4 regions of the Paenibacillus sp. TAB_01 genome follow, and region 2 is predicted to be linked to each of the others. Evidence: riboswitches for the same ligand, from Rfam matches in the RefSeq annotation. Region 2 holds a riboswitch; each other region holds the start of a gene.
What was found. A riboswitch is a leader RNA that binds a small molecule or an ion and turns the genes downstream of it on or off. The one in region 2 is predicted to bind cobalamin.

Region 1: it holds a riboswitch for cobalamin, as region 2 does, so the genes downstream of both, cobJ (precorrin-3B C(17)-methyltransferase) here and ACHHV8_RS23165 (hypothetical protein) in region 2, are expected to answer to the same signal.
Region 3: it holds a riboswitch for cobalamin, as region 2 does, so the genes downstream of both, ACHHV8_RS26600 (ABC transporter substrate-binding protein) here and ACHHV8_RS23165 (hypothetical protein) in region 2, are expected to answer to the same signal.
Region 4: it holds a riboswitch for cobalamin, as region 2 does, so the genes downstream of both, ACHHV8_RS07010 ((2Fe-2S) ferredoxin domain-containing protein) here and ACHHV8_RS23165 (hypothetical protein) in region 2, are expected to answer to the same signal.

Annotation. Positions count from the first base shown of each region.
Region 1 is NZ_JBIFNP010000001.1:5,703,598-5,711,450, forward strand. Features, by position in the region: gene cobK (precorrin-6A reductase) at 1-94, opposite strand, end outside; gene ACHHV8_RS27765 (sirohydrochlorin chelatase) at 216-1,421, opposite strand; gene cobJ (precorrin-3B C(17)-methyltransferase) at 1,468-3,663, opposite strand; cobalamin riboswitch at 3,897-4,118, opposite strand; gene ACHHV8_RS27775 (hypothetical protein) at 4,187-4,399, opposite strand; gene ACHHV8_RS27780 (ferritin) at 4,736-5,239, opposite strand; gene ACHHV8_RS27785 (DUF1450 domain-containing protein) at 5,389-5,613, opposite strand; gene ACHHV8_RS27790 (NAD-dependent epimerase/dehydratase family protein) at 5,768-6,760, opposite strand; gene ACHHV8_RS27795 (helix-turn-helix domain-containing protein) at 6,939-7,163, opposite strand; gene ACHHV8_RS27800 (hypothetical protein) at 7,427-7,582, opposite strand; gene ACHHV8_RS27805 (hypothetical protein) at 7,796-7,853, opposite strand, start outside.
Region 2 is NZ_JBIFNP010000001.1:4,779,963-4,787,815, reverse strand. Features, by position in the region: gene nrdE (class 1b ribonucleoside-diphosphate reductase subunit alpha) at 1-2,061, shown strand, start outside; gene nrdF (class 1b ribonucleoside-diphosphate reductase subunit beta) at 2,086-3,051, shown strand; cobalamin riboswitch at 3,129-3,323, shown strand; gene ACHHV8_RS23165 (hypothetical protein) at 3,466-3,777, shown strand; gene ACHHV8_RS23160 (ABC transporter substrate-binding protein) at 3,787-5,061, shown strand; gene nikB (nickel ABC transporter permease) at 5,063-6,004, shown strand; gene ACHHV8_RS23150 (ABC transporter permease) at 6,001-6,873, shown strand; gene ACHHV8_RS23145 (ABC transporter ATP-binding protein) at 6,894-7,853, shown strand, end outside.
Region 3 is NZ_JBIFNP010000001.1:5,452,104-5,459,956, reverse strand. Features, by position in the region: gene ACHHV8_RS26625 (hypothetical protein) at 1-206, shown strand, start outside; gene ACHHV8_RS26620 (Lrp/AsnC family transcriptional regulator) at 493-984, shown strand; gene ACHHV8_RS26615 (aminotransferase class I/II-fold pyridoxal phosphate-dependent enzyme) at 999-2,198, shown strand; gene ACHHV8_RS26610 (aspartyl-phosphate phosphatase Spo0E family protein) at 2,327-2,593, shown strand; gene ACHHV8_RS26605 (hypothetical protein) at 2,685-3,209, shown strand; cobalamin riboswitch at 3,235-3,434, shown strand; partial or broken gene ACHHV8_RS26600 (ABC transporter substrate-binding protein) at 3,593-4,643, shown strand; gene ACHHV8_RS26595 (FecCD family ABC transporter permease) at 4,644-5,678, shown strand; gene ACHHV8_RS26590 (ABC transporter ATP-binding protein) at 5,799-6,590, shown strand; gene cobT (nicotinate-nucleotide--dimethylbenzimidazole phosphoribosyltransferase) at 6,682-7,740, shown strand.
Region 4 is NZ_JBIFNP010000001.1:1,452,795-1,460,647, reverse strand. Features, by position in the region: gene ACHHV8_RS07035 (sialidase family protein) at 1-505, opposite strand, end outside; gene dapA (4-hydroxy-tetrahydrodipicolinate synthase) at 530-1,456, opposite strand; gene ACHHV8_RS07025 (GntR family transcriptional regulator) at 1,625-2,311, opposite strand; gene ACHHV8_RS07020 (hypothetical protein) at 2,580-2,885, shown strand; gene ACHHV8_RS07015 (LysR family transcriptional regulator) at 2,882-3,784, opposite strand; gene ACHHV8_RS07010 ((2Fe-2S) ferredoxin domain-containing protein) at 3,857-4,219, opposite strand; cobalamin riboswitch at 4,427-4,614, opposite strand; gene ACHHV8_RS07005 (class I SAM-dependent methyltransferase) at 4,672-5,418, opposite strand; gene ACHHV8_RS07000 (nickel ABC transporter substrate-binding protein) at 5,439-7,064, opposite strand; gene ACHHV8_RS06995 (oligopeptide/dipeptide ABC transporter ATP-binding protein) at 7,086-7,853, opposite strand, start outside.

The DNA.
Region 1 (7,853 bases), 920 kb from region 2:
CGGTCACGACAGTAGTCAGCAGCGGGTAACCCGCCTGCTGTATTTGCAGCGCGAGCTCCCGGGCGTCGCTCGTTCCAGCCATCACCAGTATCATTTTGTTTGCCCCTCTCTAGCTTAAGATGGTGCGCCAGCTGCTGCTTTATCGTTGGCGTCAAGCGGTCTTTCCGCTTGAGCCTGCTTATGCTCGCTGGATGCAGCCCTGAGCGTGAGGATGCTCAGGGTTGCTTTTTCTCATGTGCGTGATCATGCTGCACTTGTCCGCTCACGCCTACCAGATTGCGGTCGCCCTCATGCTCGTGATCATGATCGTGATCGTGGTCATGTCCATGCGCATGCTCGTGATGGTGCTTATGGTCGTGGTCATGTCCGTGCGTATGCTCGTGATGGTGCTCATGGTCGTGGTCATGTCCGTGCACATGCTCGTGATGGTGCTCATGGTCGTGGTCATGTCCGTGCACATGCTCGTGATGATGCTCATGATCGTGGTCATGTCCGTGCACATGCTCGTGATGATGCTCATGATCGTGGTCATGACTGTGTTCGTGATCATGGTCATGTCCGTGATGATGGTGGTCGTCGTCATGATGATGGTGGTGATCAATATGCTCCATTGCCGCAATCCGGTATTGGCACATGTCGCAGTTCATGCGAACCTCACCTTCAAGCGCCTCAACCGCCCGCTCCTGCAAAATGGTCTTCAGCTTCGGATGAAAGCCGAAATAATCGGCCAGCGCAAATTCATGTTCCGGATATGTTTCGCGGTACTGCTCCAGCATCTGCTCCATCCGTTTGATCAGCACGCCGGTGAACAGAAAGTAAGGAAGGATAATGACTTTGCGGGCGCCAAGCATCAAACAGCGCGCGACGCCTTCTTCCATTAGCGGAGCGGTGACCCCGATAAAAGCCGTCTCGACCCATTTCACCTTGAGCTTCTCCCAGAATAAGCGGGAAATTTTGAACAAATCGCTGTTCGCATCCGCGTCGCTGCTGCCGCGTCCGACAACCAGCACCGCCGTGTGCTCCAAGTCCGTGTGCTCGCCCAGCGTCAGCTCGGCTAAAGCTCCCGCGGATTCGAGCCGGGAGCTCAAAATATCCAGCACCTGCTGGTGGACCCCGATCGGGCGCCCGTAAGTAAATTTCACATCAGGGTAACGAAGCTTCGCTTCATCAATGGCTGCCGGAATATGAATTTTGGCATGACCCGCAGCAAATAAAGTAATTGGCACAACGGCTACGTGCGTGGCCCCTTGACGAACGCAATTCGCGATCCCTTGTGCTATGGACGGCGCTTCAAACTCCAAAAAACATGTCTCCACCAAAGGACCTTCAAGTCCTTCCGCAACGGAGCGGACAAATGCCCTGATCTCCTCGTTCCCCTCGGCATCCTTGCTTCCATGGCCAACAAATAAAACCGCCTTCATCTATGTACCTCCCATGTTTAGTCTTGCCTTCGTCCGTTCTCTCCGCTTAATCTCCGCAAACGGCATTTTCTATTGTAAAAACAGGGAGCTCTTGATGTTGGTACCCCTCAATTTGCTTGACCCGTTTAAAAAATTTATGGAATCGCTCATTCGGATGCCCTTCTGCGACATAGCGCTGCACAATCCGCTCGATCGTATTGACGATCGCTTCCGGCTCGATCCCCTCCGCTACCGGCTGCGCCGGATGGGCATTGCGTCCCACCGTCTTGCCTCCAAGAAACAGATCGAACTTGCCTTTGCGGTACACGATGCCGATATCTTCATTCACTGCGCCGTAGCAAGCCATACCGCAGCCGTTCAAGCCGATGCGCAGCTCCTTCGGCACGCGCAAGCCGCCCAGGCGCTCCTGAATCTCCTCCGCGTAAGGGATCGCGTCGCCTTTCTCGGCGTTGCAGAAGTCGCACGCCTTCAGCTGCGCCACATCGCCGATCGGCGCAAGCAGGAAGCCTTCCGCCCGAAGTCTGGACGTGACGGCCTCGGGATTGTCGGTCGGGATGCGCACAATCATCTGATGATGAGGCGTGTATTCCATCGTGCCCTTTTCACCGACCACATCGGCCAGGGTCAGCATCTGCTTCGCCGTAAACTTCTTCTCGACGACGCCCGGACTGACCGCTAGCTCAAAAATCGACTGCTGGCGGAACAAGCCCGCGCCCGCAAGACCTTGCGCCGGGGGAGTCTCTACGCCCTTGGCCCTGTCGGCCAGCTGCAGCGCCTCCAGCGCCAGCATCAGAGACGCGGCCGGGCTGGCGGGGCTGCGCTCCTGAACCGCCACCGCTGCGCTGCTCTCTGCCACCGCTGTCAGCACGCCCACGCTCACACTACGTGCTGCTCCGTCCGCCGCAGGCCCTGCCGGGCCACGCTCGGAACTCGCTGCCAGCACTCCGCCCACGCTCACACTACGTGCTGCTCCGTCCGCCGCAGGCCCTGCCGGGCCACGCTCGGAACTCGCTGCCAGCACTCCGCCTACGCTCGCACTACGCGCTGCTCCGTCCGCTGCAGGCCCTGCCGGGCCATGCTCGGCACTCGCTGCCGGCACTCCGCCCACGCTCGCACTACGCGCTGCTCCGTCCGCTGCAGGCCCTGCCGGGCCATGCTCGGCACTCGCTGCCGGCACTCCGCCTACGCTCGCACCACGCGCTGCTCCGTCCGCCGCACTGCCCGACGGCCCTCGCTCCGCTCCCGTGGGCAGTACTCCGCCGCCGGGCGCCTGCGCTCCGCTTCCTGCCGCCGCGTTTCCGCCTGCGAGCCGGCTGTCTCCTGCTTCACGCATCTCCGCCTCCGACCATTCATCGTCGTCCGGCTCCTCCCAGGCCCAGTCCTCGTCGCCCTGATCCTGCAGCAGGCCGTCCGTTTGCCTCAATGCCCACGGCTCGGCAGCCTCCTGAAGCCGCTGATGCGGACGAAGCGGCTGTACGTCCGCTCCGAGCGTGTACTTGCGCTGGTAACCGCGCGGCGTAATCATCAGGCCGTCGTATACGGTCGTCGACGAATTACCGATAATGACGGTCGTCAGCATGCCGATGTCATGATCCAGCATATCCCGCAGATTCGTCAGCACCACATGCTGACGGTCGCGATAGGCGCTTTTGACAATACCGACCGGCGTGTCTGGCGAGCGGTATTTCAGCAGAATGCGCTGGGTTTCCACGATTTGCCGCGTGCGTCTCCCGCTGCGCGGGTTATACAGCGCAATAACGAAATCCGCCATGCCGGCAGCCTCCACCCGTTTGGCGATCAGCTCCCAAGGGGTCAAATGATCGCTCAGGCTGATCGTGCACGCATCATGCATGACAGGAGCCCCAAGCAGGGAAGCCGAGGAATTGATCGCCGAAATTCCGGGGATAATCTCCACCTCAACGCCATGCTGGCGGCTCCAGCCTTTTTCCATCAGCACTTCATAGACCAGTCCGGCCATGCCGTAGACTCCGGCGTCGCCGCTCGAAATAACCGCTACCTTCTTCCCGGCTTCCGCCTGACGGACGGCTTCCTGCGCTCTGCTGACTTCCTCCGTCATTCCCGTACGCACGACGGACTGGTCCGACAGCAGTCCCCGGATCAGATCCACGTAGGTATTGTAGCCGATGATGACTTCGCTTTCCTGAATCGCTTCGCGCGCCCGCTTGGTAATATGCTCAAAGCTGCCGGGTCCGAAGCCGATAATTAACAATTTGCCTGCCATCACGCCGGGCCTCCCCATCTACATTGTATTGTCCTCATATTAAGGACTATGATAAAAGTCGAAGTCTAGTCCATTCGAAGCACAACTAAAAAAAGCATTCCCAACACATGCGCAATGTGTTAGAAATGCTTCTGTAATCATTATCCGTCTCCGGCGGCCGCTCGCAGTACAACCGTACCGTCCGCCCCTTTGATAAGCCGATCTCTAACACCTCCCTAAATCCTCGTAGGTCAACAGTGTTCTGAAGCTAGGCAGGTCTCCTGACTTGGAGCATTCTTACCGATGCCTTCCCGGGCTTTAGATCTGAAGCCCAGTGGCGTTTACATCTCGGAAAGACTGCCGATAATCGTATCGGCGCTCCTTACAGTGGCGGGTCCGCGCCGGATTTGCACCGGCTTCCCTTTTAAACCGAACGGGATTGCATCCCGCTCAGCACCTATTTCAATGATATGCAGTTGTTTAAACTTCATCATATCACTGGGAGTCAAGATTTGTCCAGACAAGGGGGTATCCGCAGGGGCAATTAAGGAGTTTGCGAACACCGGGCATCCCGTTTTTTTATGTCCAGGCTGAAGAAGGCTCCTGCAACATTCCATAATTCTTTCTGAGTTTCTGGCGTCGTCGGTAAAAAGGCTCCCGGATTCGGCACAGCAGACGCTGCTTCAAACGATTCCAGCGGGATCCGAAGCTGCTCCAAAATGACTTTGATATCAATTGTCTTGGTTTGCCCCTGCATACTTATTGACCACACTCCATCCAATTCACTTTACATCGCGTGTGCTTGTATAACTTCAGTATACCGGAAGCTGTCAAAAAATAATGTCACTTGCTGGAGGCCTCCGCTTCAGGATCCTCAGTATTTTTGTCGAAACGGAAACTATAAATAAATCTTTATGAAGATAGTCATGTTCCGCTAAGACCGCAGTCATAGTCCGTTATTCATCCGCTGCATCCGTCCTCACCCTCGGGCCCGGCATAAGCCGATTTTCGAATAGCAGCCACGAAAAAAAAGCCGCCCGCACCTTATGGCGCAGCAGCTTGGTTGACTTTATATATGTACCAATAGAATAGGTTAGGCGGTCGGCGGTGTGAAGACACGCTGCGCGAATTCCGCATCCAGCATGTAGAAAGCGTTGCTGTCCCTGTCAATGCGCTTCAGCTTCTGAATGATGCTGTCAAACATCGCTTCTTCTTCCACCTGCTCATCGATAAACCATTTGAGAAACTGCATCGTAGCATGCTCACGCTCGTTCAGCGCCAGATCGGATAAATGATAAATCCGCTTCGTAACGATTTGCTCATGCTCATAGCCATGCTCATACACCTGGAGCACAGAATGATAATCGTTGTTCGGGTTGTCCATCCCGGCAATGGTCGCACGCCGTCCGCGGTCATTCAAATATTTATACATTTTCATCGCATGGAACCGTTCTTCTTCGGCTTGAACGATAAAGAAATTGGCAAAACCATCCAAACTTTCACCGGAGCAATAGGCAGCCATCGCCAAGTATACCTGCGAGGAATAAAACTCAAAGTTCATCTGTTCGTTCAATGCCTGGAACAGCTCATCTGACATCAAGTGGGTATCCACCTTCCTATGGGTCTATTGTAGTTATTTCGCTCTCATTCCCGAAATATACAATAAAACCAATACTATTGCAACGAACAGCGCAGGAGAGAGGATCCATAAAAAAGTCATCAAGAATCGCTCCTTTCCGCGGGAAGCTACCCGATTCTGCTTTTCAGTTCTTTATAGAGCTTTTTCGCCGAAGGGGCGCAAATCAGCTGCTCCGACTTGCCGAACAATACCATGCAGCCTTTCGAACAGGCCTTACAGCTGCCGAGACAATCGCGTTTCTTGTGCTTGATATCCGGAAACTTGCTCTTCATGGCTTTGTAAACGGATTTGGAGCCTTGCTTCAGGTTTTTACAGCAGTACTTAATTTTCATATGGCTCAGCACTCCCTGTCGTCGTCGCTCGGTAAGAACCTATCTCAAATGATAATGGTTCTCATTATCATTGTCAATACAGGAATAAGCATCCGACAAGCCCCAAAGCCGCAAAAAATAAAGCTGCTGTTTCCTTTTTTTCCTTTTTAGATGACTAGCTGGCCGTTTCCTTGACCAAATCATGGGCATGCGGCCTGGCGTCCGAGCACGTTATGCCGTTATGGAGCGCATCCATAAACCGCCTGTACATGTAGTCCCCTACGATCTGCGTCAATCCCTCCTGCAGCTTGATCCGCGGCCGCCATCCGAATTGCTCCTCCGCCTTCTTGTTCGATACGCAGAGGTGAACGAAATCCTCCGGACGCGCAGGCATAAATTTCGGAACCGCTTTTTGATCGAGCATTTCATTCAGCATGTCGACGAGATCGACGATCCGGATCGATTTCCCGCTACCTATATTATAGGTTTCTCCTCCATCCAAGCTTAAGGCTTGAATATTGGCGGCTGCCACGTCCGTCACGTAGACGAAGTCCCTGGTCTGCAGCCCCTTGCCGTACAAAACCGGACGTTCGCCGTTCACATAGGCATCCACCGTATCGTAAATTACCTCGCCCGAGCCTCCAGGCTTCTGCCGCAAACCATACACATTCGTATACCTCAACAAGGAATAACGGAGACCGTACAGCGCCCCGTATTGTTTGATATATTCTTCCGCCGACAGCTTCGCTCTTCCGCTGGCCGTCAGCGGAGTGCAGCGGAACGTTTCGTCCACGGGCAGCAGCTCCGTTGCGCCGTATACATCGGCGGAGGAACCGTATACAAACTTGCGGACGGGAAATTCCCGGCACATGTCCAATAAATGGATCAAACCGCGCAAATTAGGGTTCAGTCCCTTATACAGCAGCGACTCGTCTACATCGGTCTGCTCCGCCAAATGGATGCAGTAATCCGGCGCTTCCTCTTCGAATATATCGCGAAGCTCCCTGCTCTCCAGATCCGTTTTGTATATTTTGCATCGCGGATTTGTTAAAGCTTCCCCCTCCGAATCCAAACGGTCGACAATCACAACCTCCAGACCTACCTTTAAAGCGTATTCCGCCGTGTGCGAGCCTATAAAACCGGCGCCGCCGGTAAGCAGCACTTTCATGTTTCTTCCTCCCTGCGGGTTATGGAAGAGATCGGCCCTTCCATTTATTTTTGATACATAACGTATCTCTGAATTGATATAAAAAAGCACTATTCGCACCAATCCAAATAGCGCCGCGGCAGTACGCTTCTTGTCAAAACGCTTATGATGCCGTGACTGCCATGCCGGCTCGGCTTCCTTACGTGGGGGGAAGCTGCTTGCTGCTGTCCGGGCCCTCCATCACATAATCCACGCTTACGGAAAAATACTGGGCGAGCTTTTTCAATGTATCGTATGTAGGCTGTCTGCGATCGTTTTCATAATGGGACAATGCTGCGCGGGTCACACCGATAATCCTGGCCAGTTCTCCTTGCGTTAATTGCCTCTCTCCCCTCAACTGGGAAATACGTTTTCCTAGTTTCATGACGCCGTATCTTTCCTTTCCCGCAAGTTTCTATCTCATACCGATGGCACGCCGTAAATTGGGGCGGGTTCTATGAAGCTGTCAAAGGCTCTTAAACCTGATTATACATGTTTTCCACTTTCGATACAATTCGTATCTAACAGTTTGTCAAATTAATTATTCTGAATGTTTACAGTCCGGCTTCCAAAAAAAATCCCACAGCATAAAGGCTGCGGAATTTTCCTCTTGCGTATGTGTAGCTCGCAAGCTTGCCTATGTATGTATTATTTCTTGGAGTCCCCGTCATCTGGCGACTGAGGATCTTTATAGGAAGAAGGCGGGGATTGAAGAGTAAACGTTTTCTCATCAAGGTTCAACTGTTTCATAATGCGATAAATGTCCATGGAAATGACCTTCCGGTTCGAGTAGCTGCTACTCATTTCGTAACTCTCTCCCTTTGTCTCATTGTTATTTCCGTTGCTTCCACCGGCTGTTTATAGTATCACTCTATGATACATTTTGTATCCTGTCAAACAGTAAAAACGTCAACAAAACGGGAATTTTGTATATCCATGTCGAAATTCATCTAAAAAATACTTTAGTATTTGCGGTTTTGTGAGATACTTCACATTTTTTAGTAAAAGGGCTCTTCATTAGATTTGAAATGATTGTCTGGGGAGCGAGCGGTTCCTGTAAGCGCGGGAATGAAAG
Region 2 (7,853 bases):
TTGCTGCTGCAGAGAGATCCGGAAGGTTTCTTTCAATTGGATAAAGACAAGGAAGCCGTACAGGCGTTTATGAAAGAAGTACATAGCAAGAGCGTCCATTTTGCGGACACGACTGCGAAAGTACGCTATATGATCGATCATGATTATTACGAGGATGTATACCGGCATTATTCGCAAGATGAGGTTGAAGAAATTTATACGATTGCTCATGGTTATGGCTTTGAATTTCCATCGTATATGGCCGCATCCAAGTTTTATACGGACTACGCGATGAAGAGCAATGACCGTGCGTTATATTTGGAGCATTATGCGGACAGGGTCGCGATTGTTGCCCTGCACCTCGCTGCCGGAGATATCCAAACTGCAAGGATGCTGACTGCGGCTATGATGGAGCAGCGCGTACAGCCGGCGACGCCGACCTTCCTGAATGCGGGTAAGAGCCGGCGCGGTGAGATGGTTTCGTGCTTTCTGCTCGAAATGGACGATTCGCTCAACTCCATTAACTATGTTCTCGCTACTTGCATGCAGCTTTCCAAAATCGGCGGAGGCGTAGCGGTGAATTTGTCCAAATTACGCGGTCGCGGCGAATCCATCAAGAATGTGGAAGGTGCGGCGAAAGGCATTATGCCGGTGCTCAAATTGATGGAGGATGCGTTCTCCTATGCCGATCAGATGGGCCAGCGCAGAGGGTCGGGCGCGGCGTATTATAATATTTTCGGCTGGGATATCCTGGAGCTGCTGGACAGCAAGAAAATCAATGCCGACGAGAAAACGCGGCTCAAAACTTTATCGATCGGCTTGATCATTCCCGATAAGTTTTACCAGCTGGCGGAACAGAATAAACCGCTGCATGTATTTGCCCCTTATTCCGTGTATAAGGCCTATGGCATGCATTTGGACGATATGAATCTCGATGAGATGTATGACACGCTGCTGGAGGACGATCGTGTGCGTAAGAAAGCCGTGATGAGCGCGCGGGATATGATGATTAAAATATCCATGATCCAGCTGGAATCCGGCTATCCGTACATTATGAATAAAAGCAATGCCAATCGTGCGCATCCGCTCAAACAGCTCGGTACGATCAAAATGTCCAATCTGTGCACGGAAATATTCCAGCTGCAGGAAACTTCGGAAATAGCGGATTATGGCCAGCCGGATTCGATCCGGCGCGACATTAGCTGCAATCTTGCCTCCTTAAATATCGTCAATGTGATGGAGCGCAGCAAATTGAAGGAATCCGTTCAAGAAGGAATTGTCGCGCTGACCGCGGTCAGCGATATGACGCACATCTCCAACGCCCCCGGCGTCGCCAAAGCGAACCGGGAGATGCATTCGGTCGGACTTGGCGCCATGAACCTTCACGGCTATTTGGCCAAAAACAAAATCGCGTACGAAAGCGAAGAAGCCAGAGATTTCGCCGGTGCCTTTTTCATGATGATGAACTTCTACTCCCTGGAGAAAAGCATGGAAATCGCCAAAGAACGCGGCGTGACGTTTGCCGGCTTCGAGCATTCCGAATATGCCAGCGGAGCTTATTTCGACCGCTATTTAGCAACGGATTATAGACCGGTGACAAGTAAAGTACAGCAGCTGTTCAAGGAGATGGCGGTTCCTTCGCCGGAAGATTGGGCGCAATTGAAGCTTGCCGTGCAGAAGCACGGATTATATCATGCCTACCGGCTCGCCATAGCGCCGACGCAGAGCATTTCCTATATCCAGAATGCCACCTCCAGCGTCATGCCGATCGTGGAGCAGATCGAAACGCGGACTTACGCCAACTCGACCACCTATTATCCGATGCCGTATTTGAGCAAGGATAACTATTTTTACTATAAATCGGCTTATCAGATGGATCAATTCAAGGTGCTGGATTTGATCGCAGCCATTCAAGTGCATGTGAACCAAGGCATATCCACAGTCCTGCACGTTAATAGCGATGTGACGACGAGACAGCTCGCAAGATATTATATTTACGCAGCCAAGAAAGGACTGAAGTCTCTTTATTACACCCGGACGAACCATCTTTCCGTCGAAGAGTGCATCAGTTGTTCCGTATAAGAAAGCTGGAGAGGAGTGACAGCAATGAGTGTCTGGAAAGCAGTGAACTGGAACCGTCCCGATGACGAGTTTACAGATACATTCTGGAAGCAAAATATTATGCAGTTTTGGACGGATGAGGAAATCCCGCTGTCCGACGACAAAATGTCCTGGCTGACCTTAACCGAAGCGGAGCGGGAGCTGTACATGAAGGTGCTCGGCGGGCTGACTTTGCTGGATACCGTGCAGGGCGGCGTCGGCATGCCGAAAATTCTTGAATTGGTTGACGGGCTGCAGCGCAAAGCCGTTCTCGGTTTTATGGGGATGATGGAGCAAATCCATGCCAAATCGTACAGCAGTATTTTTACGACCTTAGCTTCGACAGAAGAGATCGACGCCATCTTCCAATGGATTGAGAACAACCGTTTCCTGCAGACGAAGGCGGAGACGATCTCCCAATATTATAACGGCATCACTTCGCGCAAAGATTTGTATCTGGCGATGGCCGCTTCCGTGCTGCTGGAAAGCTACTTGTTCTACAGCGGCTTCTTTTATCCGCTCTACTTGGCCGGGCAAGGCAAAATGACGAGCAGCGGAGAGATTATCAATCTGATTCTCCGCGATGAAAGCATTCACGGCTTGTACGTAGGCATGCTGGCTCAGGAGCTTTATGCCCAGATGGATGAGGACGAGCAGCAGGCCGCTTATGAGACGCTGCAAGGCCTTCTGCGTTATTTGCATAGCAATGAGGAGCAGTACACCGAGGCATTGTATTCCGCTGTGGGCTTGACGGACGAAGTGAAGGCCTTCTTGCGTTACAACGCGAATAAGGCAATGATGAATCTGGGGCTGGAGCCGTTATTCCCGGACGAAGAGATTAATCCGATTGTCCTCAACGGGATCAATACCCGCACGAAGCAGCACGATTTCTTCTCCAAGAAAGGCAACGGCTATATTCGGACGGTGAATGTGGAAACGTTGACGGATGATGATTTTCTGTTCGGCGATTGACGCTGGCGCCAGCGCCAGCGCTTGCCCAAAACGGAATTTTAATATATGATCAGATAGATTTCAACCGAAATTCATAATTGCATATTGTGGGAACAAGGTGCTTTAGCGGCAGCTAAAGCTTAAAAGGGAAGTTCGGTGCAATGCCGACGTGGTCCCGCCACTGTAATGGAAGAGTCTCAGCAACGATGCCACTGGTCTTAGGATCGAACCGGGAAGGCTGCTGAAGATGAAGAATCCAGAGCCAGGAGACCTGCCTGTTCTGTCAGCACTGCTTTTACCTACGGAAGATAGGGAAGTGTTAAGGACGGCTTGTCGTTTGTTTCTCAACAATCGGGGCATCTTTACCTTTCTTCACTTCTGGGTAAAGATGTCTTTTTTGCATTTTACTTCAGAAAGAGAGAAGGAATCTTAGTCATGCTTCATTCATTTACACGCAACAAAATCACGCTTCAGCTTGTCTTGCTTGCCCTGTGTTTACTCCTTGCGATAGTGGGATGCAGTCCGGCTGCGCAGCCACAAGCTAATTCATCACCTGCATCCGGCAGCGCGCACCCGGAAGAAGTGGTTCTGGCCGCTCCGCGCGACCTGGCTCCAGGACCTCAGGATGCTTATTATACGAGCACCATTCTTTATGTGTGGGAGCCTTTAATTACAGCGTCCGAGGACGGACAGCCTGCTCCCAAGCTGGCCAAGTCTTGGACCATGTCGCAGGATGGCAAAGAGTGAACCTTTCAGCTGCGGGAGAATGTCAAATTTCATGATGGCGAGAAGCTGAATGCCGATGCGGTGATCGCTAACTTTAACCGGTACAAGCAGGTCAGCCCCAAGAGTTCACCGTTCTATACGTTAGATATCAAAAGCTCCTATCCAGGATTAAAAGACGTCGTCAAAATCGACGACATGTCCTTCAAGCTCGTCTTTGAAAATCCGCAGCCGACCTTGCTGTATTCGATGGTGAATTTCTCCAGCCCGATCTATAGTCCCAAAAATTTCAATGAAAAGGGAGATTTCAACGGACTCCCGCAAGGGACGGGCCCTTTCAAGCTGGTCGAGCATCAGAAGGATCAATATGCCCTGCTGGAAGCCTTTGACGGATATTACGGGGAGAAAGCGGCTGCCAAGCGGATTCGCGTTCGCGTGATTCCAGATCCCGATACCAGGCTTGCTGCGCTGAAGTCCGGCGAAATTATGGGGGTGATGGACTTGGGCGCGATCCCGCCGACCTTAGCGAAGGAGCTGCTGAAGGATTCGCAATTCGAAATATCGGCGACCAAATCGACGATCTCTCACTACCTGCACCCTAATGGGAAAAAAGCGCCTTTCGATAACCCCAATATGCGTCAAGCCGTTAGCATGATGATCGACCGTCAGCAGTTAGTGAAGGAGCTTTACCTGGGTTATCCAACGGCCACGGTGAATTTCTTGAATAACACCTCGCCTTTCTATAAAGATATGAAGCCGGACTACCGCCCGGAGGAAGCGAAGAAATTAGCTGTTGAAGTCCTTGGCAGTCAAAGAAAAAGCATCGATCTGATCGTTCCGACCTATGGCTTGGACCGCTATCCTTATAAAGCGCAAGCGGAGCTGTTCCAGTCCGTATTGAAGGATTTGCAGCTGGACGTCAATATCCGGATTCTGGACGGGGCGGCATTCAAGGAAGCGCAGTCCAAAGGGGATTATGACTTGGCTCTCGCCACACAAGGATTGCCGAACGGAGATCCGTATACGCTGTTCACCAACTATTTATCCAGCACGGGCTCCAGCAATAAGAGCTACAGCCTTGGATACAAGAATGACAGAGTGGACCAGCTGCTCAATCAAGTGAAAACCACCTTGAGTATGGACGAGCGGAAAAACATCTATAACGAGCTTCAGACGATTGCCGCATCCGATCTACCGACGATTCCCCTCTTTAACGATGCCAGCTTGATTGCTTACAACAAGAAAATTACAGGCTATAAAGCGACGATTTACGGAACGACGCTTCCCGAGCTCAAGTGGGCCTCTTAAGATGATGTACTTCTTGAGACGGATAGCGGCAGCCATTCCGGTCATGATGGGTATTTCTTTAATAGCTTTTGCTTTAAGTGCAGCTTCGCCCGGAGATCCTGCGGTCGAAGCTTTAACCTTGAATGGGGTCAACGAGCCGACGCAGTCCGAGATCGATGCCAAGCGAGCGGAGCTTGGACTGAACGATCCGATGGCGGTCCAATATATTCATTGGCTGTGGAGAGCCTGTCACGGGGATCTGGGAACATCCTACATGACGAAAGAATCCGTGAGCGGAGAACTCCTTCGCCGGCTGCCCGTCACGTTAAGCGTGTCGGGCATGGCTCTAATCATTGCCGTTGGGACAGGGATTCCACTGGGCATGCTGATGGCTCTAATGAAAAATACGGCCGTGGATCATACAGCTAGAATTGCAGCATTATCGTTGGTTTCCATCCCCGGGTTCTGGCTGGCTATTCTGATGATCACGGTATTCTCCGAAAAGCTTCACTGGCTGCCGACCAGCGGTTATGGAACGATAAAGCACCTCATCATGCCCGCCATCGTATTGGCAGCAGGAACGAGTGCGGTGCTGATGCGCTTAACACGCGCGGCTCTGCTTGAGGTATGGAATCAGGCTTATATAGTAACCGCCAAAGCCAAAGGACTGCGCGACATACGCATATTACTCATTCATGCATTGCGTAACGCGATGATTCCGCTCATTACCGTCATTGGTTCATACTTTGGAGCCATTCTGGGCGGTTCGGTCATTGTGGAAGTGATTTTTGCCATACCGGGAATAGGAAGATTCGCTATGGATGGGATCTTTCGCAGAGATTACCCTGTGATACAGGGCTATGTCGTATTTACGGGACTTGTCTATGTCGCCTTCAATGTATTGGTTGATTTCTCCTATCTTGTGATACACCCGCAATTGAGGCTGGGAGGGAAGCTTCAATGAAGCTGAAGCTGAAACGCGGCTTGAATGGGGGCCCCGCCAATGAAACGCTGATGAAGGGGGCTGCCGGGTTCGCATGTCTCGTGCTTCTGTTCGTATTATTATGCAGCTTCCTGGCACCTTGGATCGCGCCGTATGACCTCAATCAGGTTCAGATGTCGGAGCGTCTCGCTCCGCTCTCGCCAGCCCATATTCTGGGGACGGATACGCTGGGAAGAGATGTGTTCAGCCGGCTTCTTTATGGCGGAAGAGTCTCCATCGTTCTCGCCATTGCGGTAACGGCCGTTACGATGGGGCTCGGTCTGATTATCGGGACAATAGGAGGCTATTGGGGAGGCTGGATCGATGATCTCATCCAAGGGATCGTCAGCATTTTTCAAGGCTTGCCGGGCTTGGCGTTCATGCTTGCCATTGCCGGTACGCTGGGGCCCGGGATGAAGAGCTTGTTCATCGCCCTTATCGTCACTTCATGGCCGGAATTCTCGCGTGTCGTTCGCGGTGAAGTAATGAAGCTCCGCGAAGAACCTTATGTTGAAGGCATCCGCGCCCTTGGAGCCGGGCCTTGTTATATGATTCTCCGTCACATCCTTCCTAATATGATAGGACCATTAATCGTATTATTTACGATCCGGATCGGACGAGTTATTTTATCCATCGCTTCGCTGAGCTTTCTGGGACTTGGGCTTCAACCGCCGGAGGCCGATTGGGGAGTGATGGTGAATGATGCCAGGCCGTACTTCCGAAGCTATGCCCATCTTATGCTGGCTCCCGGGCTTTGTATTGCCATCGTTTCATTGTGTATTAACTGGATAGGCGATTACCTGAGAGACAGGCTGGATACTAAATCGACTCAAGAGAAATCGCTGCTTTAATACGGGAAGGAAGTGAGTATGTGGCTCCGCTTCTTCAAATACGTCAGGTGAAGGCTTCTTTTCGTATCCGAGAAGGGATGGTTCATGCAGTAAATGGGGTTTCTCTTGATCTGCATCAAGGAGAAATCTGGGGTCTGATCGGTGAAACGGGCAGCGGTAAATCGGTTCTTGGCCTTTCGATTCCCGGTCTTCTTCCCGATACGGCCGAAGTCACCGGATCTATCGTGTTCAAAGGACAAGATTTGTTAAAGCTCGACCGGAAAAGCATACGTAAATGGAGAGGAAGCGAAATTGCTCTGATCCCGCAAAATCCGGCAGCCTCTCTTAATCCTGTGCTGACAATAGGGTATCAGTTGAAAGAGGCTATCGCGCGACACCGCAGAACGAGCAGCGGCAAGCAATGGAATAAAGAGGCCCAGCGGCTGCTTAGCCAATTGCATATGCCTGAACCGGAGCACAAGCTGGGAAGCTATCCTTTTCAGCTTAGCGGCGGGATGAAGCAGCGGGTTCTTGCCGCCATTGGCATGTGCGGCCATCCGTCGCTAATTATTGCCGATGAACCCACCAAAGGCTTGGACGCGATGGTCAGGTACCAGACGGTAGAAATGATGCGCAGGGTCGCGTACCAGACAGGCGCGGGGATGCTGGTCATCACGCACGATCTGCATGTAGCGGAATCGCTGTGCGATGTGGTCGGTGTCATGTATGCAGGCCAGATCGTGGAGCAGGGGCATGCCGCAGACATTTTTCGAAACCCCAGACACCCGTATACCCAAGGGCTTCTTGCATCGATGCCTGCCCGGGGGATGGTGCCCATCCCGGGTTCAAGCGCGAGCTGGACGGAACCGGGCAGCGGCTGCTCATTTTACAGCCGGTGCAGACACAGCCGGCCCGAATGCGGCTTAAGGATGCCGGAGCTGTATGCTGCAGCTATGCCTTCGGCATCCATACAGAGCAACTGCAGCAGTCCGAAAGCGGCG
Region 3 (7,853 bases), 670 kb from region 2:
GAACGGATGCGGCGCTTCAGTATGAAGTCTACTGCAGCAGTCCTTATGTGATTGCGGCGTACGATCAAGGCAAGCTTGTCGGTCTCGGACGGGTAGCCTCCGGTGACGAAGCGGCGGGCGGCTGCGATATTAAGGTGTTGGATCCGTACCGGGGAAGAGAAATCGAGGATTACATGCGAAAGCTCTTGTCCGTTCATCGTATATAATTCGTTTGGTATAGATAAACGTTTAAATAAAATGCGAGCGTAGAGCCTGGGGAGAGCATTCCCCGGGCTTTTGTTATGCGAGCCCAAGCTCCTGCAATTTTGCTTTGCAAAAAGTCAGTTGTTGGGTGTAATATGGAGTAATAATTTAATTATTTCCCGAGTATGAGCGCACACTTAAGCTTATGCTTCATTCATGCTCATGCTAACGGGAAAGTTTGCTGCGCAAACCCGGCAAATGTTATAAAGAAAGTTTGCTTAAGCAAACTCTTAGGAGGATCAACCGACAATGGAACAGTTCAAATTGCGCATTATCGACCTGCTGAAGGAAGACGCGAGAAGATCGCCAGCGTTAATCGCGACGATGCTCGGCGCCTCCGAGGCAGAGGTTGCCGAAGCGATCAAGGATCTTGAAGACGCGCACGTCATCGTGAAATACGCGACGGTCGTCAATTGGGCCAAGGTAGACGATGAGAAGGTAACCGCCTTAATCGAAGTTCAGATTACACCAGAGCGCGGCCGCGGATTCGACGCGATTGCGGAGCGCATTTACTTATATCCGGAAGTAAAGTCCGTTTACCTGATGTCCGGCGCGTATGACCTGCTCGTTGAGATCGAAGGGAAGACGCTGAAGGAAGTGGCATCGTTCGTCTCGAACAAATTGTCGCCGCTTGACCGCGTGTTATCGACCAAAACCAATTTTATTTTGAAAAAATATAAGCAGGACGGCATCACCTTCGAAGATCATGAAGATGACCGCCGTATGCTAATCTCGCCGTGAAGGACGATGAGTTCATGATGAATCAGACCGAAAAGCAAAGTCCAACAAACAAGTCGATGTCCGACTATCTGGCCCCGCTGGTCCGGGAGATTCCGCCATCCGGAATCCGCAAATTTTTTGACCTTGTCAGCGGCAGCAAGGATATTATTTCGCTGGGCGTAGGCGAACCCGATTTCAGCACGCCATGGCATGTGCGCGAAGCTTGTGTGTACTCGCTCGAGCGCGGCAACACGAAGTATACGCCGAATGCCGGTTTGCCGGAATTGAGAGAAGCGATTGGCGAGTACTTGTATGACTCGTTTCACGTCCCGTATGAGCCCTCCGATGAAATATTAGTAACCGTCGGCGGCAGCGAAGCGATCGATTTGGCGCTGCGCGCGCTCATCGTGCCCGGCGATGAAATCTTGATACCGGAGCCTTGCTATATCTCCTACTCGCCTATTACGAAGATCGGCGGCGGCATTCCCGTAGGGATCGAAACGTTCGCGAAGGACAACTTCAAGCTGACGCCGGAATCGTTAAAGGCAAGCTTGACGCCGAAGTCCAAAATCCTGATTCTGTGCTATCCGAGCAACCCGACCGGCGGCATTATGACCTATGAAGACTGGCTGCCGATTGCGAAGATCGTCGAAGAGCACGATCTTATCGTCATTTCCGACGAAATTTATGCGGAGCTGACTTATGAGCAGAAGCACGTGAGCTTCGCCTCGCTGCCGGGCATGAAGGATCGGACGATTCTGGTCAGCGGTTTTTCCAAAGCATTCGCTATGACCGGCTGGCGCATGGGTTATGCCTGCGGTCATCGTGACCTGATCTCCGCTATGCTCAAGATTCACCAGTACACTGTGATGTGCGCTCCGGCCATGGGACAGGTTGCGGCACTGGAAGCTTTGAAGAACGGACTGGAAGAAAAGGACCACATGGTCGAGTCATACAACCAACGTCGGCGGCTGGTCGTTCAGGGCTTCCGTGAAATCGGCTTAACCTGCCACGAGCCTCAAGGCGCATTTTATGCGTTTCCTTCGATTGCTTCCACAGGGCTCACCTCGGAGGAATTTGCTCAACGGCTGCTGTATGAAGCGAAGGTTGCGGCAGTGCCGGGCAACGTGTTCGGGCTGGGTGGAGAAGGCTTTGTACGCTGTTCCTACGCGACTTCCGTCACTCAATTGATCGAGGCGATCGAACGGATCGGTAAATTTATACAAAAACTGTAAATTCGACAAAAGTAGTCATTTGCAACCTCGGAAAAAGCTGGTATCTTTATAGTAAAGAAATATTTCATGAATTTTTATTTCTATGAAACGATCTTGTCTAAAGATACGTGGTTAAGGAGGGATGACAAATGGCTTTTCCGGAATATCAGCTTCGGCAGTATTTGAATATGGGTTGGGTTCGCGAGAAGGATCAACAGGCCAAGTGGATTTTTGGGAAAAAGAAGCAATCATCTTCTGCCTTATCTTTAGAAGAAGAGATTTATCAATTGCGAATGGAATTAGAAAAGCGGGTCCAGATAGACAAAAGCTTAACCTCTTCTGAAGTTGTGGAGATCAGCATGATGCTTGACTTGAAGATCAATGAATATATGAACCGTAACAAGAGGAACCGTTAATGCGGTTCTTCTTTTTTTTGAAAGAGCGCTCTCACTTATGATATGATGGTGGCTGATAGTATAGTGTTTTTCATCAGATAGGAGAGGGACTATGAGAGGGAAATGGCTGCTGATCTTCATGCTGTTGATGCTGGCGCTGGCCGGCTGCGGGAATGACCCGAAAGCGGACGTGCCTATTTTTATGATGGGGCAGAACGGGGTACCTAACGAAGTAGGAGATAAGCTGCAGGCCGCGCTCCAAGCGAAGGTAGGGCAGGCGCCGACGGTGAGCGTATTGACCGTACCTGTGTTCTCTATGGAAAAGCTGATTGTGGAAATAGCTGCAGGAGATAACGGGATTATCATCGTTCCGGCGGAGCAGTTCAATGTGATAGGCAAGCAGGGAGGATACGTCAGCCTCGACAACATTGCGAAGCAGGAGGACTTCCCATCAGGCGTGCTGGAGCTTCCGGTGGACGGAAAGACGGAAAAGCATTTGTACGGCATTCCGCTGGAGCAGACCAAATGGTTTACGGAATTGAAGCTGAACGGCAAGGACCTGGTCGCCTTCGTTCCGGCAAACGCGAAGAATCAGGATAAAGTCATGCAAGTGATCAAAGTGATCGCGCAAAAATAGACTGAGCCGCTCGGGCGGCTTGTCTCATTTCATACATCGAACAGGTGCTTATTCGCATACGAGATGCGATTCAAGTTAAAAGGGAAGCCGGTACGAATCCGGCACGGTCCCGCCACTGTTATTGGGGATGACCCTCAGGAAGCCACTGCTCTTACTTCAGCGGGAAGGCGAGGAAGTCTGCAGCTCCCCATAAGTCAGGAGACCTGCCTGTACGAACGAAGACTGTCCCCTTTCGAGGAAAAAGGAGCGTCGCGAGCCAATGGTTGCTCTGTCTGTTCAGGCAGGACGGCCATTGGAGGTCGTTATGCCCTTGGTTTCTTTTCGCCGAAAAGGAACGAAGGTTTTTTTGTTTGGCAAACCATGATCGATAGGAGTGCGGAATAATGAAGGCAACACGGGAAACAACAGGGAAGCGGTGGCTGCGTAAAGGGGCTGCGGCGCTTCTGGGGCTGACGCTGGCATGGAGTCTTGCAGGCTGCGGCGAGAAGCCGAAAACGCCGGGAGCGGGCGATTTGGCCGATCCCCCTAAAGCGGGCGCAGGCGCCAATACAGGTGGGCAAGCGGGGACGGGGGCGTCCGCCGGAGCCAAGGCGACAGTGTATCCTTTTAAAGTCAAGGATGCGACGGGACAAGAGTTCACGTTCGCTAAAGCTCCGGCGCGCATCGTTTCGGTATCGCCGAGCGAGACGGAAACGCTGTTTGCTCTAGGGCTGGGAGACAAAGTTGTCGGCGTCTCCGATTACGACGATTATCCTGCGGAGGCGGCAGGCAAGCCGAAGATGGGGAGCATCGTCAAGCCGAACGAGGAAGCGTTGATTGCCGCGAATGCGGACGTCGTGCTGTCCGGCGTGTCGCTGCCTGTGCCGGTAGTGGATAAGCTGCGCAGCCTTCAGGTGAATGTGTTCAAGGTAGATCCGAAGACGGTGGAGGATGTAATGAACAACATCCTGATCTTCGGGCAGCTGTTCGACAAGCAGGAGCAGGCGGAGAAGCTCGTTGCCGGCATGAAGGCCGACCTGCAGAAGGTGACCGATGCCGTGAAGGATTTGAAGCCGGAGCAGAAAAAGCGGGTGCTGATTGAATTTTCGCCGGGCTGGACGGTCGGCAAGGGAGAGTTTATGGACGAGCTGATCACGCTCTCCGGAGGGATCAATGTCGCTTCCAATGTGAAGGGCTTTGCCCAAATGAATGAGGAGCAAATCATTGCCGACAATCCCCAAGTCATTTTATACCCGAATAATTTAATTGATGAGAAATCCAAAAAAACGATGGATCAAATCATTAGGGAGCGCAGCAGCTGGGCGGGCATCGATGCGATTAAAAACAACCGGCTGGTCGGGCTGGATCAAAATTTGATCAGCCGTCCGGGACCGGCGGATTACACAGGGCTTACTGGAGGTCGCTAAAGGAATCTATCCCGAGCTGGTGAAGTAGATGAGACGGAAGCTCTGTTTATGGGGCGGAGCCGGCTGCCTTCTCCTGCTGCTGTCGGCTTCGTTCAGTTTATCGATCGGTACGGTACGGCTGCCCCTGCTGCAGGTATGGGGAATTCTGGCCCATCATGTGCCATGGATTCACGGGTATGTGACACCGGATTGGCAGGCATCGGCGGATCAAATTATATGGCGCGTGCGGCTGCCGCGCGTCGTGCTTGCAATCTGTGTCGGCGCTTCGCTCGGCATCGCCGGAGCCGCCTTCCAGGGGGTGCTGCGCAACCCGCTGGCGAGCCCTTATACGCTCGGCGTTTCGTCTGGAGCCGCGGTGGGGGCGTCCTTTTTGATTCTGACCGGGCTGCAGTTCGCATTGCTCGGCTCTTGGTCGGTGCCTGTAGTGGCTTTTGTGACGGGCGGTATCTCGCTGGTCATTGTCATCGCGCTGGCCCGTTCGGACGGCAAGCTGCAGCGGGAAACGGTGATTTTATCCGGTGTCGTGATGCAGGCTTTCCTCGGCTCCTTCGTGTCTCTGATGGTGGCTATGTCGAAGCAGGTCGTCAATGAGATCGTCTTCTGGCTGATGGGCAGTTTAGCGCTCCGGGGCTGGGCGTATTCCGGCGTGATGCTGCCGTATTTGGCTGTCGGGGCGCTGATTCTGCTCGGCTATGGCCGCTCGATGAACTTGTTCGCTTTGGGCGAGCGGCAGGCGGCACATCTGGGTGTACACGTGGAGAGGACAAAGCTGGTCGTGCTGATAGCCGCAACGCTGGTGACGGCTGCTGCGGTGTCCGTGTCAGGTGTCGTCGCCTTTGTAGGGCTTATCGTGCCTCACTTGCTGCGTTTGATGATAGGAGCGGATTACCGGCTGCTGCTGCCTCTTTCTTTGCTTGGAGGGGCGCTGTACGTACTGTGGGCCGATACGCTGGCGCGTACCGTGCTGAGCCCGATGGAGATTCCGCTCGGGGTCGTCACGGCGCTGCTCGGGGCGCCGTTCTTTGCCTACTTATTAAGACGGCAGAAGAAAACGGCCGGTTAAAGTGCCGCATGGCGGAGGGTGGAGGCCCGGGAACCGGCAAATATGCAAGGGTGTCCCAGATCTCAACCGGGTGGTTCCGCGAAGCGGGAGAAAGGAGGAAGGCAGCCGTTGGAACAGGCATTGATTCATGCGGACAGCTTAAGCCTGGTCTACTCGACAGGTCCGGTGTTGAACGGGGTCAGTTTCTCCGTGGCCGCAGGCGAGTGCTTCGGCATTATCGGCCCGAACGGCAGCGGCAAGTCGACGCTGCTGAAGCTGCTGTCGGGCGTAATGAAGCCGACGAAGGGCGTTGTGCTGCTGGAGGGCAAGCCGGCCCACCGGTACCCTCGCAAGCCGCTCGCGCGCTGGATGGCGGTGCTCCAGCAGGATGCGCTGCCTCCGCTCGATTTCACCGTTCGCGAGGTGATCGAGATGGGCCGCTTTCCGTTTCAGAATTGGCTTGGGGACGAGGGACGGAGCCGTACGGAGGCGCTGATCGACGGGATTGTCGAGCGGCTTCAGCTCGAGGAGCTGCAGCACCGGAGCGTCAGCCTGCTCAGCGGAGGGGAACGGCAGCGGGTTGCCCTGGGCAAGGTGATGGCGCAGGAGCCCAGCGTTCTGCTGCTTGACGAGCCGACGACGTATCTGGATATCGGATACCAGGTGCAGATGATGGAATGGATCCGGCAGTGGCAGCAGGAATCGGGGCTGACGGTCATCGCGGTGCTGCATGATTTGAATTTGGCGGCGCAGTATTGCGGGCGTCTGCTGCTGCTTAACGGCGGAGCCGTGGAAGGGACCGGAACTCCGGATGAAGTGATCCGGGCCGATCTGCTGGAGCGGGTATACGGGACAATGCCCATTGTGCTGGAGCACCCGGTTTCCGGGGTTCCGCAGCTGCTGCTTCAGGCGAAGCGTCCGCTGACGGAGTAAGCTCTGAAATGTTTCGATTGGATATGATATTTTTCATGTATCGTTTTTATGGATAAGGCTTGCGTCATGGCAGGAGAGGGGATAAGTAAGGATGAAATCGTTGGAGCAAATCGTATCGGAGATTCAACCGCTTGATCAAGGAGCAGCAGAGGCGGCAGGCCGTCATCTGGATTCGTTGACCAAGCCGCCGGGAAGCCTCGGGAAGCTTGAAGAGGTAGCCCGCCAGCTGGCCGGCATGAGCGGTAAGACGATACCGGAGCCGGGCAAAAAAGCAGTCATCGTGATGGCCGGGGATCACGGCGTTTGCGAGGAGGGAGTCAGCGCTTTTCCTGCGGAAGTGACACCGCAGATGGTGCTGAATTTCTTGAACGGCGGAGCTGCGGTAAACGTATTGGCGCGCCATACGGGAGCGGAAGTCGTATGCGTGGATATCGGCGTCAATGCCGATTTGGAGCATCCGCAGCTGGTTTCGCGCAAGATACGCAAAGGAACGCGCAACATGGCCGTTGAGCCCGCCATGACCGAGCATGAGGCGGTTGATGCCATTCTGGTCGGCGTACAGGTCGTTCAAGAGCTTGTAGATCAAGGCTATTCGCTTTTTGCCACAGGGGAAATGGGGATAGGCAATACGACGCCAAGCTCGGCTATTCTCGCCGTACTGACGGGGACGGAGGTCGGCATTACCGTCGGACGCGGGACGGGAATCGACGATGACCGTCTGCGGCATAAGCAGGCGGTCATTGAGCGCGCCATTGAGCGGAACCGTCCCGATGCGGGCCGGCCCCTCGATGTGCTGGCGAAGGTAGGCGGGCTGGAAATCGCCGGCTTGACGGGCGTCATTCTCGGCGCCGCGCTGAACCGCTGCCCCGTCGTCATCGACGGGTTCATTTCCTCCGCGGCAGCGCTGCTGGCGAGCCGGATTGCTCCGCACAGCGCATCCTACATGATCGCCTCGCACCTGTCGCAGGAGCAGGGGCATGCCCTGCTGCTTGAGGCGGTCGGTATCTCCCCGATGCTGCGCATGGATATGCGGCTTGGGGAAGGGACAGGCGCCGTGCTCGCTTTTCCGCTCATCGAAGCGGCGGTAAAAATTATGCGGGAGATGGCCACATTTGCGAATGCCGGCATCAGCAAGGCATTGGATGCTTAGGCACGGATGCATCATGGCAGGAATGACATTGAGAGTGCCTGGCCGGATGCGGCAAGATAGGTAGAACATAGCGAATGTCTAGGCACGCATGTGCATAGAGAGCGTCTATATGC
Region 4 (7,853 bases), 3.3 Mb from region 2:
CCCTGCAAAACGAGCCCTCCGTTTCGAACATCGTGCGGGCCGGTCCCCAGGTATATCCGTTGTCCGCCGATTCGCGGCACCGGATGACCGCCGTCTCCTGCCGGGTAAAGGCCCCGTTCGGATAGAGCTTCTTGAATTCCGCGCGGCTCATCGAAGCTGCCTCCTGCGCGGTGTACATCAAGAGCAGCCTGCCGTCAGGGGCTTCAAACAGCACCGGATTCTGCTCCGATCTGGTATCGTCATCGGATACCCTCACCGGCTCGCTCCATTGGAAGGCCCCCGCTTTTAGCCTGGACATGACGATTTCAATATCGCTGCGTCCTTCCTCCGTATGCCCGGCAAACCATACTGCAAGCAGGTCCCCGTTAGCGAGCTCCGTCATGCTGGGCGCATGATTCACGCGGTAAGAGGTAGGAAGGTACGATTCGGCTCCGCCGTTATAGCGGGATCGCAGCATACCGTCCTTGTCGATTCCTTGATTCACAAGATTTGTTCTCCAACCCACAAGTATTCCTCCTTTATGTAGCTGTTAAGTGACCTTCTTCATAGGAACAGTATCGTCGGCGATCAGCAGCCCGCGCTTATGATACATATCCATCAAATGGGAAATATCTTGTTTCTTCTCCGCATTGAGCGGACTGACCGGCAAGCGGCACGGTCCTGCAGGCAGCCCCATCCAGTTCATCGCTTCCTTCAATACCGAAGGCAGCGTCCCCCATTGAAATGCACTGCGGATTTCCCTCAGCCCCCGCTGCATGGCTTCCGCCTCTTCGATCCTTCCCTGCTTCCACAGCTCGTAGATCGACACCACCAGCTCGGGGAACAAGTTCGCCGTAGCTGCGATGGCTCCCCGTCCTCCCGACATCAGCGTCGATAAAATTAAGGAATCGGTGCCGGCCAGCACGGAGAACGATTCGTTGCTCTCCATCAGATAGCTGAGTATCGTATCAAAGCTGCCGCTGCTGTCCTTAATGCCTACGATGTTCGGAATTTGCGCCAGCTCGCTGACCGTCGAAGGATGAAGTGCATTGCCCGTTCGCCCCGGAATGTTGTACAAGACGATAGGCAGCGAAGTCTCGTCGGCCAATGTGCGGTAATAGTCCGCCAATTCCTTCTGGGTGAAGGAGAGAAAATACGGCGTAATGACCGATAATGCATCTGCCCCGAGCTTCTCCAGCTCGTGTATCAGCCGGACCGTTTCCGCCGTGCTGATACAGCCTGCCCCGACATAGACGGGAATTTGCCCTTTCGTTTCTTCAATGACAATCGCTGCGACCCTTATTTTCTCTTCAAAGCTTAACGAGAAAAATTCGCCGTTCGTGCCCAGGCAAAACAATCCGTGAACGCCGGCTTTAAGAAAGCGCTTTACAAGAAAGCGCAAGGCCTCCTCGTTAACCTCCTGCTGCTCGTTGAACGGCGTTATCATCGCCGGTATTATTCCCTCTGCATTAAACATCCAGCTGCCCCCTCCGACACTAACTGCTTTTGTTGTGTGTAGTATGTTGTATACATCATTTATTGAAGAAAAAGGATGATTGAATAGAAGCATGCTCTATCCTCTCGTTCCTGATCTTACAGCCTGGCTTACGAACCTTCGCTTAGAAAGGAACGCTCCACGCTCCATTCAAATACTTCCGCCGTTTTCTCTAATTCCTTTGAGAAGCCGTTCCTTCGAATCTTCCAGATGCAATTGGATGACCTGCTTCATATCGCCGATGTCCCCACCCAAGATGGCATCGACAATTTGCTGATGCTGGTTCATAGCTACTTTCACCATTTCATCGGTCACGATCGATGATTTCATTGTAATATACCGGTAATTCATCGTTCTCAAATAAATATCGAGGTTATTTTTATTTTGTCCGAGCTCCATAAATTCCAGATGGAACTCCAGATTAAAATCGGATTTCAAATACTCGTCCACATGGTTGGACTCCACCTTGGCGGCGGATTGCCTCAGAATGTCCTGCATTCTCGAAATTCTGAATTTCAGCGTTTCCTTATCAACGTTGTTCAGTTTCTCAATAACCCAAAATTCCAGCATGAGCCGGGTGTCCATAATGTTCTGCACATCCTGGTTCGTTATAGCAACCACGAATGTTCCCACCTTAGAGACCGTTTTCACAAGTCCTTCCATTTCGAGACGCGTCAACGCATCTCTTACTGGCGTACGGCTTACGCCTAACTGCTCTGAAAGCTCCGGAATCGACAGCTTATGGTTCGGTGCATATTTCCGGCGAATAATGCTTTCTTTCAAGAGCGCATAGGTTTTATCCCATAAATTGGATGTGTCGATCTTCGGTAAGCTCATTGCACTTCCACCTTTGTTTCGAATGATGTATACAACATATATTATATAATATATGTGTTTCCCCAATCCGTCAACGAATTATTTTAAAGACTCCAAGCACATCATGAAGCGCTCACACAGGGCTTCGAATCCGATCCTGCAATCATGAAAACGGTGTCCGCCTAATAAAATAAAAAAACCAGTCCTGCGGTTGCTTAGTCTGCCCTGTCAAGCAGGCTTATACAAGCAGCTTGAAAACTTACATCCGTCCGGCAAGGAGGAACCTCTTATGCGATATGAGCTGCTTCATTTCTTATCCCACGTGGAAGATGAGCAACGCATGACCTCCCTCATCCGCCATTTCGGTCTCGAAGATTTCGAAACGTTCATGCACCATCTCGAATATACGAGTCCCGCAACCCGGGAACGCTGGCTCGAGCTGTGCGGCAGGGTGCTCCGGCCGGAGGCAGCTCAACGACCTGGAAGGTACTTTCGAACAGGAGACTTATCTAGGCGCAGCAAAGAGGCCGGGAACCGCATCCCCCCGCCTCTAACCATTTTATGGAGACGGAATGGTTCCGTCAGTTTCGTTTAACAGCCAATGGCCTTCCGGAGCGCTTCAATGTAAGCCGCGCCCAGCTTCGTTAACTGTGTATTTTTATGCGAGATCCAGCCGACGTGAATGGTTTCCTCGCAGTCCAGCGGAACCGGAATGATTTCATTGCCGTTCAAATCGGCGCTCAGCACCCCGGTCGAGATGGTATAGCCGTTCAATCCGATCAACAAATTGAAGAGGGTAGCCCGATCGTTCACCCGTATGCTTTTCTTATGTGAGATTGTGCTCAGAATTTCCTCGGAAAAATGAAACGAATTGTACTCCCCCTGTTCGAACGATAAATAAGGGTACTGCTGCAGCTGATCGAACGTCACGACAGACTGCTTCGCCAGCGGATGATAAATGCTGACGAAAATATGGGGCTTAGCGGTAAACAAGCCGGTAAATTGCAGGTTCGCCGCTTGGAGCATCTTCTTTATTACTTTTTCATTAAACTCATTGAGGTACAGGATACCGATTTCGCTTCGCATCGTTTTGACATCTTCAATGATTTCATACGTTTTGGTCTCGCGCAGCGCCAATTCGTATTCGTCCTGCCCGTAATCCTGGACCAGGCTGACGAACGCATTTACCGCAAAAGCATAATGCTGGGTCGACACCGAGAAATGCTGCGGGGACGGCTTCGCGTGCAGGTAGCGTCCTTCCAGAAGCTCCGCCTGCTCTATCACCTGGCGCGCGTAGCTTAAAAATTCCGCCCCTTCCTTGGAAAGGGAGATGCCCCTGTTCGTTCGTTCAAAAATGGAAATCTTCAGCTCTTCCTCCAGCTCCCGGATCGCATTGGAAAGACTCGGCTGCGAAATAAACAGCCGTTTGGCGGCTTCATTGATGGAGCCGCGGTTGGCGACCTCGATAACATACTTTAATTGCTGTAAAGTCAAGCGGCTCCCCCTTTCCGTAAGTTCTTTGTCCTAACCAGTCCCTCTCATTATACAGCCGGGTCACCGGCCGTGCTAATGGCGAGGAACGCCTTTGGCGCCGCTGCCTGTAGGAACAAATCGTTCGTTCCGATACGAATAAGCCATTCGTTCATACAGCGGCCTGCCTTGGAGCAAATGCTCCCTTACGAGCAGCCTTGCGCTCTCCGGTCCGATATCCTTATACCAGATGCCTTCCGGATATACCGTGACGACACATGCGTCCTCACAGCGGCCGTTGCACCTGGTTCTGGTCGTATGAATAAGATTCTCCGCTCCATGCAATGCGACCTCTTCCCGTAAAGCAAGCGTAACCTCGTCTCCCTGCTTGCGCAGACAGCTTCCTCCATTACAAATAAGGACATGATGCTGCGTACCCGATAAGTCCCATGTAGCCATGCTTCCTCCCCTTTCCCCTTATTCCCCTCTGTTTACTTCACTTCCAAATGGCTGAATGGATAATCATACTTGCTGTTCATCCATTTCCATCAACAAAAAAGCCCGCCTCTTCATCAAGAGGCAGGCGTCCGTGCACAGCTAAATAAAACGAGATACTCCAATCATCATCGTCTTCCATGCACACCACTCCTTTTCTCCGAAGGCTTTGTTTGGTGCAACCATCAGGTAGGTCTTCTGGCTTCCGTATCGTCATCGCCCTCAGTCTTCCCCAAATTTCTTTGAGTGACATCGTTGAAGGCAACTCCCCGGTTACAGCGGCGGGACCGCTTGGGATTTACACCCAATTCCCTGTTACTCTTTGCTTTCGCAAAGACACCTGATCTTTATCATATTCACTTGTCTTACTGTCCATCATATAGGGAATGAATAAACAGTGCAAGCACCATAAAATTCTATTTTTCCGCAACCAGCATGAACATCGGCGTCGATTTGAATTTCACCTGGCTTTCTTCGTCCCATGCTTTGTCCGTCACATCGATCTCGCAGTAAAACTTCGAATAGCCAATTTTCATCAACGTATCGAAATCCCACTGCGGACGAAGCCTGCTGCACATCGGCATGCGTTTTCTATACTCATGCATTTCATCGGTGTAATGCTGTGCCGGTTTATTGAACCTGGCCTCATATTCGCGCTTATCCTCCTCATGCTTTCTCATATATTCCTCGTCAAAATAACGCATGTTCCAGTTGGCATCGAAAATGATGACTCTTCCGTTGGGACGCAGGACGCGTCTCCATTCGCGGTACGCTTTCTCGGCATCGATCAGCGTCCATGTGACATTCCGGCTAATGATCAAATCGAGGGACTCGTCGGCAAAATCCAATTGATGTCCATCCGATACGTGAAAGCTCGGCTGTACTCCTTCATGCTGTGCGTTCATTCGCGCTTGCTCTATCATCTTTTCCGTACAATCGACTGCAGTAACCCGATGCCCGGCAAGCGACATGATGATTGCAAAGAAACCGGGGCCTGTTCCCACATCCAATATATCCAACGTTCCCGTGTGAGGAGCATGGGCAAGGATCATATCGATCCATGCCTGCTTCATCGAGATGCTGCCCAGCTCGCCCTTCACACTGTTGCTGTAATTAACGGCACCGTCCGTCCAATTTTTTTCAATTCTTTGCTGAAGCTCCATAAGATCCTCCTAGATCGCGTTTAGTTGGCGGCAATATCCAGCTGGCTCCATTCAATCGGCGCATAGCCGTTGACGCCGGTTTTAAAGCCTTGAACCCTGGAGCTCACCGCAAAGGTCGTCACAGGATAGTACAGCGGAATGCACACCACTTCGTCATGCATGATTTTGAACACTTTGTCATAGTTCTCCTGCCTCTTCTTCTCATCCATCGTCTGCAGCGTTTCGTTGATGCTCTCGACCAAACGCTCGTCATACCATACACGCGCCTTGTTATTCGCATTGAATATGGTAAAAAATTGCAGCAGGTCGCTGTGCGGCAGCCAGGAGTCAGAGGAGGTACGCTGGATCAATATATCAAACTTGCGGCTCTTTACTTGAGCGTCCGCATAAGCGTTCGCATCCAGCACATTCAGATTGGCTTTGACCCCGATCCCTAGAAGCTCCGATTGAATAAATTCGCACATCGGCTTCCATTCGGGAAACATATCGGTCGTCAATACGAAGCTGATCTCCAGCGGTTTGCCGTCTTTCTCTACAATGCCGTCCCCGTTCGTATCCTTGAAGCCGGCCTGCTCGAGCAATTGCTTCGCTTTCGGCTTGTCATACTTGTACCACTGGTTATTTTCCTTGGTCACATACGGCACGCTGTACTGGTTCAGTCCGTCCGCCGCCTGCCCGATCCCGTTCAGCAGCTTGCTGACCATGCTTTCCTTGTTAATGGCATAATTAAATGCCAGTCTGACGTTTTTATCCTGAAACACCGGATTATCCTGGTTGAAAATAATGAATTGAGAGCTCATCGTCTGATCGTTGTAGACGGTGATGCTGCTGTCTTTTTTCAGCGCCTCGATGCTGTCCAGCGGGATCTTACCCAGCAGGTCTCCCCCAATGATATCCACTTCCCCGCTCTGAAGCGCCATGATTCTGGCCTGGCCTTCCGGAATTACTTTAAATACGATACGATCCAGCTTCGGCTTCCCGCCCCAATAATACGGGTTCGGAACGAGGACGAATTCCTGATCCTTTTTGTAGCTTTCGAGCATCCAGGGCCCCGTCCCAACCGGCTTGGTGAATTTCCCCATCGGGTCGCCCTCGACCGCTTGAATCGAGCTCGGGCTCAGAAACCGGACGGGTCTTGGAAACGAAAGCTCGGTTAGTATAGGGTAGGCTTGGTTTGTAAAAACCATCTTGACCGTATATTTATCTACCGCTTCCATGCTTTCCACGTTAACCGAGGTCAGAGCGGCATGAAGCTTGTTATTCACCCATCTGTTTAAATTGAAAATAACCGCGTCCGCGTCAAAATCCGTTCCGTCGGAAAATTTAACCCCCTGCCGGAGCTTGAACGTGTACGTCCTTCCATCCTCGGCAACGCTCCACTCCGTGGCCAGCGACGGGAGGATTCCTTCCGCTCCGCCGTCTTCCACAAAGCCTTCGTAAATCATCTTGTAGATCGGATGGGGACCGTTATACGATGCCGCATCGAATCGGTCCATCTGCCCGTCGCCGGATATAGCTACGACAAGCTCCTTCTTGCGCTCTGCGCCGTCCGAAGATGGCTGACTCTGGCTGCCGCCGGAGCAAGCTGAGGCAAACAGCATCAGAAAAGCAAGGATGGCTGTAACAATGGATGTATGCTTTCTCATTTTCATCTCCCCAGGTGACGATTATTTTTTATGTAAATGACAGGCAACAAAGTGGCTGCCGTCAACATTTTCCAGCTTGGGCTTCAAGACCCCGCATTCCGGCTTCGCATATAAGCACCTGTGTTGAAAGATACAGCCTTGGTCCGGTGCGCGCTGCTCATCCGTCGCTTTGAACAGCGGCTTGCGCTTCTGCCGGTTCCTTGGGTTGCTGTCCAATATGGCCCCCATCAGCGCCTGCGTATAAGGATGAAGAACGTTTTCGTCGATGCGCGGAAGAATCTCCACGATATGGCCCATGTACATGACCAGCACCCTGTCGCATATTTTCCGGACTGACGACACGTCATGCGAAATGTATAAATAAGTCAAGCCGAGCTGTTCCTTCAGCTCCATTAACAGCTTCAGCACCTGATTTCTTATCACATAATCGAGGCTGGAAACCGCCTCATCGCATACGACAAATTCCGGATGGAGCACGAGCGCCCGGGCTATGCCTACTCTTTGCCTCTGGCCGCCGCTCAGCTCATGACCGAACCGGGTCAGATAGCTTCGATCCAAGCCCACTCTGTCGAGCATCTCCACCACCCGGCGCTCCTTCTCGGCTTCGCTTTCCCGGCTGTAATTATCGATCGGCTCCAGAATGATTTGCTTGACATTGAAGTAAGGATTGAACAGGTTCCCGCTGTTCTGAAAAATCATCTGCATATGCTTCCGGATGCTGCGCATTTCATTAAAGCTATAAGCTGAAATACGGTTCCCGCGATAATGCACAGTGCCGCTTGTCGCCTT